2 regions of the Enterobacter cloacae complex sp. HYC080_NIDB genome follow, and region 2 is predicted to be linked to the other one. Evidence: predicted binding sites of a transcription regulator. Region 2 holds the regulator's gene; the other holds the start of a gene.
What was found. Region 2 encodes sigma-54, which starts transcription at its own class of promoters, with help from an activator protein. Its sites were predicted from a motif close to GTTGGCACANNTTTCGCTNT; they were not measured.

Region 1: O1723_RS15365 (amino acid ABC transporter substrate-binding protein) is a predicted target of sigma-54. The motif match lies at 1,869-1,888, and genes of this name have one in related genera.

Annotation. Positions count from the first base shown of each region.
Region 1 is NZ_CP114212.1:3,223,633-3,227,657, reverse strand. Features, by position in the region: gene gltJ (glutamate/aspartate ABC transporter permease GltJ) at 1-535, opposite strand, end outside; gene O1723_RS15365 (amino acid ABC transporter substrate-binding protein) at 691-1,596, opposite strand; gene lnt (apolipoprotein N-acyltransferase) at 1,997-3,535, opposite strand; gene corC (CNNM family magnesium/cobalt transport protein CorC) at 3,541-4,025, opposite strand, start outside.
Region 2 is NZ_CP114212.1:564,129-568,153, reverse strand. Features, by position in the region: gene lptB (LPS export ABC transporter ATP-binding protein) at 1-540, shown strand, start outside; gene rpoN (RNA polymerase factor sigma-54) at 588-2,021, shown strand; gene hpf (ribosome hibernation promoting factor) at 2,044-2,331, shown strand; gene ptsN (PTS IIA-like nitrogen regulatory protein PtsN) at 2,414-2,905, shown strand; gene rapZ (RNase adapter RapZ) at 2,951-3,805, shown strand; gene npr (PTS phosphocarrier protein NPr) at 3,802-4,025, shown strand, end outside.

The sequences.
Region 1 (4,025 bases), 1.9 Mb from region 2:
GGTTCATCATCTCCGAGGTCATCGGTGGCACGATAACGCGGTAGGCATTAGGCAGCAGCACGTAGCGGTAGGTTTGCGGCAGGGTCAGGCCCATCGCCAGACCCGCATTTTTTTGTCCGCGGGGTAATGACTGAATGGCGGCACGCACCTGCTCACAAACGCGCGCAGCGGTAAACAGCCCCAGACACATCATGGAGGAGACAAAGAACTGCACATTTGGATCCAGCTCCGACTTGAACCACATGCCAATATTTTCCGGCAGCAGTTCCGGGATAACCAGATACCAGGTAAAGAATTGCACGATGAGCGGAACGTTACGGAACAGTTCCACATAGAGCGTGCCCAGTGTTGAAAGAAAACGGTTAGGGACGGTGCGCAGAATACCGAACAGCGAACCGACAAGAAACGCGATAATCCACGCTGTTATCGATAGTGCCACGGTGACCTGGAAGCCGCTCCACAGCCAGCCAAGATAGGTGGTGTTGCCGAACGGGGCTTGTTGCAGGAATATGCCCCAGTTCCAGTCTATTGACATAATAAACTCCAGAAAAAAAAGGGTAGCAGCGCTACCCTCGAAGATTGGTGAGAAGCTCATTTTTCGCGCTGAGTGGGGAACGACCACTCAACGTATAGTCTGTCCATGCTTCCCGACAATCGAGAGGGCAGGAGATCCCGCCCCTGTTGTTCTAATTAGTTAAGAGCCTTGTCATTTGGAGATTTGAACAGCGCTTTCATGTCATCAGACAGTTCAAAGTTCATGTTGAGATTTTTTGGTGGAATCGGGTTCTTGAACCATTTGTCGAACCATTTTTCCGCTTCGCCGGAAGTCTGTACCTGGGCGATAGTGTCATCGATCAGCTTCTTGAACTGCGGATCGTCTTTACGCAGCATGCAGCCGTAAGCTTCTTTTGACTGCGCGGTGCCGACGATATCCCAGTTGTCTGGTTTCTTCGCTTTCGCACGCTCACCCGCCAGCAGGGCGTCATCCATCATAAACGCGACGGCACGGCCACTTTCCAGGGTACGGAAGGAGTCGCCATGGTCTTTCGCGCTGATGATGCGCATATCCATTTTCTTCTCGTCGTTCAGCTTGTGCAGCAGCACTTCTGAGGTGGTACCGGACGTTACGACGACCGCTTTGCCTTTCAGGTCAGCAAAATCTTTGATATCACCGCCTTTCTTCGTCAGCAGACGGGTGCCCACGACAAAGATGGTGTCAGAGAAAGCGGCCTGTTTCTGGCGCTCGAGGTTGTTGGTGGTAGAGCCACACTCAAAATCAAAGGTGCCGTTTTGCAGCAGTGGAATACGGTTCTGTGAAGTGATGGGGATCAGCTTCACCTGCAGGTCAGGTTTGTTCAGCTTTTTCTTCACAGCTTCAACGATGGCGTTGGAGTAATCCTGTGAATAGCCCACGACTTTTTGCGTGTTGTCGTAGTAAGAGAACGGGACAGAAGATTCACGGTGGCCGACCACGATCACGCCGTTTTTGGCAATCTTGTCGAGAGTACTGCCTGCTGCCGGAGCATCTTCAGCGTGAACCACGCCGGCAGACATTCCCATAACCAGCATTGCTGTGGCCAGTTTACGTAATTGCATACCCAACTCCTTTCTTATCAGCGCCAGTGACGCATTGATACCCATTGTGATGTTGTTATATCTCGCGCGAAGCGAGTGCAGTGTTATGCAAGCTTGTTAACATTTAGTCTGGCTTAATGTAAAGATTTTGCTGCGTTATTGTTTATTTTTGCGAAGCGCGCCGCACCATTCAGAGGCAAATATCTCCCGTTGCACCGTTTCGGTGCTACCGGTGATCTACGCTGGTGCGACAAGGTTGCACGTTAAGCCAAACTGCGTTTGCGTGAATATACAAAGCAACAGGCGTGCCAGATTTGGCACTGGAAGGAATTTGTCGGGTGGCGGCTACGCCTTACCCGAGCTACGGAGTCAAAATGTAGGCCGGGTAAGCGTTAGCGCCACCCGGCAACAGAAGGTAAGATTAGCGACGACGCTGACGCAGGCTCATCAGCACGGCACCGAAACCGAACAGCGCGGTCAGGATCCACAGCGGCCAGTTGCCGGTGCGGGCATACGGCGTCAGGCCGGTGGTTGGTGTGACTTTTGTGGTCAACACCTCACGGGTGAACTGCGGGATCATGGCCTGGATTTCACCCTGTGGACCAATCACGGCGGTGATGCCGTTGTTGGTGCTGCGCAGCAATGGGCGCGCCAGCTCCAGAGAACGCATACGCGCCATCTGGAAATGCTGCCACGGGCCGATAGATTTACCGAACCACGCATCGTTGGAGATGGTCAGCAGGTAGTCGGTATCCGGGCGGAAGTTATCGCGAACCTGCTCGCCGAGAATGATTTCGTAGCAGATGGCCGCCGTCAGGGCAAGGCCGTGCGCATGCAGCTGGGGCTGTACGTACGGGCCACGGCTGAAGGAGGACATCGGCAGATCAAAGAACGGCGCCAGCGGGCGCAGAATCGACTCCAGCGGAACAAATTCACCAAACGGCACCAGGTGGTTCTTGTTGTACCGATCCGTGGAGTTGTAGCTGTATTCGCTGTCTTTGCCGAGCGTAATGATGGTGTTGTAGGTGTCATAACGGTTCTGCTGATTCAGACGCGCATCGACAATCCCGGTAATCAGCGTGCTGCCGCGAGCCAGCAGCAAGTCGTTCATCATGTTCAGGAACGGCTGCTGATTGATCTCCAGATCGGGAATGGCGGATTCCGGCCAGATGATCAGCTGCGATTTACCCATCACCTCTTCGGTGGCGTTGGCGTAGATCTTCAGCGTGTTCAGCAGCTCTTTTTCATCCCACTTCATAGATTGCGGGATATTTCCCTGCACCATAGAAACCTGCATGGTGCGCTCAGGCTCAGGCGTGAACCACTGGATATACCGCAGCGGGAAGGGCAGGGCAAACAGCACCAGCGCCACGGCCAGCGGTTTCCAGCAACGCGTGACCAGCGCCAGGATCAGCAGGCCGCTGACCACCATTAGCAGGAAGTTGATTGCCTCAACGCCCATGACCGGGGCCAGGCCTTTCAGCGGGCCATCAATCTGGCTGTAGCCGAACTGCAGCCACGGGAAGCCGGTCAACACCCAACCGCGCAGGAATTCGGTGATCTGCCAGACCACCGGCGCGGCAATGGCGACGCGCAGCCAGGTGGTTTTAGGCCACAGGCGGGAAAGGATCCCTGCGAACAGACCAGTATACAGTGAGAGATATGCCGCGAGCAGGACGACCAGGAAGACGTTAACCGGGCCCGGCATACCGCCAAACTGGGCGATGCTGACGTAGACCCAGTTAATGCCGGAGCCAAAGAGCCCCAGTCCCCAGAAGTAACCAATGGCGGCAGCCTGTACCGGACGCCGGTTCAGGGTCAGACCCTGAAGCCCCATCAGGGAGAGAATAGCCGCAGGCCAGATATCGTAAGGAGAAAAAGCCAGCGTACCGCTGGCTCCGAGTAACAGCGCCAGCAGCAAACGGACGCGCTGGCGTTCAAGTAATGGGGCAAATGCCATTTACATTAATCTTCCAGTTTTGGCACCGGTGAGTCGTCCGGCGTTCTGACATGAACCTGTATAATACGGCGGCTGTCGGCCATTGCCACTTTGAACTGGTAACCGTCGATGTCAACGGTTTCACCGCGCGCCGGAAGGTGGCCAAAGGCCTGCATCACCAGCCCGCCAATGGTATCGACCTCTTCATCACTGAAGTGAGTGCCGAAAGCGTCGTTGAAGTCCTCAATCGAGGCCAGCGCGCGCACGGTCCAGGTGTGGCGGCTGAGCTGACGGAAGTCGATATCTTCCTCTTCGTCATACTCATCTTCGATTTCACCCACGATCAGCTCAAGAATATCCTCGATCGTGACCAGTCCGGAAACGCCGCCAAATTCATCAATAACAATCGCCATGTGGTAACGCTGAGAGCGAAACTCTTTCAGCATCCGGTCCACACGTTTACTTTCCGGCACAACCACGGCCTGGCGTAACACTTTTTCCATGCTGAAGG
Region 2 (4,025 bases):
GATGATGAAGACATCAGCCTGCTGCCACTGCACGCGCGCGCGCGTCGTGGCATCGGCTATCTGCCGCAGGAAGCCTCTATTTTCCGCCGTCTGAGCGTCTTTGATAACCTGATGGCGGTTCTGCAAATTCGTGACGACCTGACCAGCGAACAGCGTCAGGATCGCGCCAACGAGCTGATGGAAGAGTTTCACATCGAGCACCTGCGCGACAGCCTGGGTCAGGCATTGTCCGGCGGTGAACGCCGTCGTGTTGAGATTGCGCGCGCGCTGGCTGCAAACCCTAAATTTATCCTTCTGGATGAACCGTTTGCCGGTGTTGACCCAATCTCCGTCATCGACATTAAACGTATCATTGAGCATCTGCGTGACAGCGGGCTTGGCGTGCTGATCACCGACCACAACGTGCGTGAAACGCTTGCCGTCTGTGAGCGCGCGTACATTGTGAGCCAGGGCAATCTGATCGCCCACGGTACGCCGCAGCAGATCCTCGAAAACGATCATGTTAAGCGCGTCTATCTTGGGGAAGACTTCAGACTCTGATAGGGTAGAGGTAACGTAACGCCGAACCGGAGAAAAATGCTCTGAACATGAAGCAAGGTTTGCAATTAAGGCTCAGCCAACAACTGGCGATGACGCCGCAGTTACAGCAGGCAATTCGTCTGTTGCAACTGTCCACCTTAGAACTCCAGCAGGAGCTCCAGCAAGCGCTGGACAGCAATCCCCTGCTGGAGCAAGCCGATCTTCATGATGAGGTAGATACACAGCAGTCCCAGGATACAGAATCGCTCGATACCGCAGATGCACTCGAACAAAAAGAGATGCCGGACGAGCTTCCTCTGGATGCCAGCTGGGATGAAATTTATACCGCCGGCACCCCTTCCGGTACGCGTGCAGACTACCAGGACGATGAGCTGCCGGTTTATCAGGGCGAAACCACCCAGTCGCTGCAGGATTACCTGATGTGGCAGGTGGAGCTGACCCCGTTCTCCGATACCGATCGTGCCATTGCCACCTCCATTGTCGACGCCGTTGATGACACCGGCTATCTGACCGTCACGCTGGACGACATTCTGGAGAGCATGGGCGATGAAGAGATTGAGCTGGAAGAGATTGAAGCCGTTCTGAAACGTATTCAGCGTTTCGATCCCGTAGGCGTGGCAGCGAAAGATCTGCGCGACTGCCTGCTGATCCAGCTTTCTCAGTTCAGCAAAGAGACGCCATGGCTCGACGAAGCACGCTTAATCATCAGCGATCATCTGGATCTTCTCGCTAACCACGACTTTCGTAGCCTGATGCGCGTTACGCGCCTCAAAGAAGAGGTGCTGAAAGAGGCGGTGAATCTGATTCAGTCCCTCGATCCGCGGCCTGGTCAGTCGATCCAGACGAGTGAACCCGAGTACGTGATCCCGGACGTGCTGGTCAGAAAACATAACGACCGCTGGGTCGTTGAACTGAACTCTGACAGCATCCCTCGCCTGCAAATCAACCAGCAGTACGCCTCCATGTGCACCAGCGCGCGCAACGACGCCGATAATCAATATATTCGTAGCAACCTTCAGGAAGCGCGATGGTTGATCAAGAGTCTGGAGAGCCGAAATGATACCCTGCTTCGCGTGAGCCGCTGTATCGTCGAACAGCAGCAAGCATTCTTTGAGCAGGGCGAAGAATATATGAAACCGATGGTACTGGCGGATATCGCTCAGGCCGTCGAGATGCATGAATCAACCATTTCCCGCGTCACCACGCAGAAGTATCTGCACAGTCCGCGCGGTATTTTTGAGCTTAAGTATTTCTTCTCCAGCCACGTGAGTACCGAGGGCGGCGGCGAAGCGTCGTCAACGGCGATTCGCGCACTGGTGAAGAAGTTGATCGCCGCGGAGAACCCCGCGAAGCCACTGAGTGACAGTAAGTTAACCACCATGCTGTCCGATCAGGGTATTATGGTGGCACGTCGTACTGTTGCGAAGTATCGAGAGTCTTTATCCATTCCGCCGTCAAACCAGCGTAAACAACTGGTGTGACACAACCGATAAGGAAGACACTATGCAGCTCAATATCACAGGACACAATGTCGAGATTACTGAGGCCTTACGTGATTTTGTGAACGCTAAGTTCGCGAAACTCGAGCAGTATTTCGAAAGGATCAACCAGGTCTACGTTGTGTTGAAAGTGGAGAAAGTGACTCATATCTCGGATGCGACCCTGCATGTAAACGGGGGTGAACTCCATGCCAGTGCGGAAGGGCAAGACATGTACGCTGCTATCGACGGCTTGATTGATAAGCTTGCGCGACAGCTCAATAAACATAAAGATAAACTGAAACAACACTAATTGTCCGGGCAGTTAACGGGTGCAGGACGGCCTGTTGTGAAAAACAACAGGCCATTTGTACAGTTAGCGCTTAGGTGAAATTATGATGAACAACGATTCCGCTCTTCAACTGAGCAATGTCCTTAACCAGGAATGTACCCGCAGTGCCGTTCACTGCCAGAGCAAAAAACGTGCGCTGGAGATCATCAGTGAACTGGCTGCAAAACAGCTGGGCCTGCCGCCGCAGGTGGTGTTCGAAGCGATCCTGACCCGTGAAAAGATGGGCAGTACCGGTATCGGCAACGGCATCGCGATCCCGCACGGCAAGCTGGAAGAGGACACCCTGCGTGCCGTCGGTGTGTTTGTGCAACTGGAAACGCCAATTGCCTTTGATGCCATTGATAATCAGCCTGTCGATCTCCTCTTCGCGCTGCTGGTTCCTGCCGACCAGACCAAAACCCATCTACACACGCTTTCGCTGGTCGCTAAACGTCTGGCCGATAAAACCATCTGCCGTCGACTGCGCTCAGCCCAAAGTGATGAAGAGCTTTATCAGATTATCACTGAAGCAGAAGGCAATCAGGATGACGCGTAACCAGGAGATGGCCTTCACATCTGTTGTCCTGAGGAGAAACGGAACATGGTGCTGATGATTGTCAGCGGTCGTTCAGGGTCGGGGAAATCCGTTGCCCTGCGCGCGCTGGAAGACATGGGTTTTTACTGCGTAGATAACCTGCCGGTGGTGTTATTGCCCGATCTGGCGCGTACCCTGGCGGAGAGACAAACCTCTGCTGCCGTCAGTATCGACGTTCGTAACATGCCCGAGTCGCCTGAAATCTTCGAGCAGGCAATGAGTAACCTGCCTGACGCATTCTCGCCTCAGCTGCTGTTTCTCGATGCCGATCGCAATACCCTGATCCGCCGCTACAGCGATACCCGGCGTTTGCACCCGCTTTCCAGTAAAAATCTCTCGCTGGAAAGCGCCATCGACGAAGAGAGCGATCTGCTGGAACCGCTGCGTTCACGCGCCGACCTGATTGTCGATACCTCAGAGATGTCCGTTCATGAACTGGCGGAAATGCTGCGTACCCGCCTGCTGGGCAAACGCGAGCGCGAACTGACGATGGTGTTCGAATCCTTTGGCTTTAAGCACGGTATTCCGATTGATGCGGACTATGTTTTCGACGTGCGCTTCCTGCCGAACCCGCACTGGGATCCTAAACTGCGTCCTATGACCGGCCTGGATAAACCCGTTGCGGCGTTCCTCGACAGGCACACAGAAGTTCACAATTTTATCTACCAGACGCGAAGCTACCTTGAGCTATGGTTACCTATGCTGGAGACAAACAATCGTAGCTACCTGACGGTGGCGATTGGCTGTACCGGCGGTAAACATCGTTCGGTCTACATTGCCGAACAGCTGGCCGACTATTTCCGCTCGCGCGGCAAGAACGTTCAGTCCCGTCATCGCACGCTGGAAAAACGTAAAACATGACCGTAAAACAAACCGTTGAGATCACCAACAAGCTGGGAATGCACGCACGCCCGGCGATGAAACTGTTTGAGCTGATGCAGGGTTTTGATGCAGAAGTTCTGTTGCGCAATGATGAAGGCACCGAAGCGGAAGCGAACAGCGTTATCGCCCTGCTGATGCTGGATTCTGCCAAAGGGCGCCAGATTGAGGTCGAGGCCACCGGCCCTCAGGAAGAGGAAGC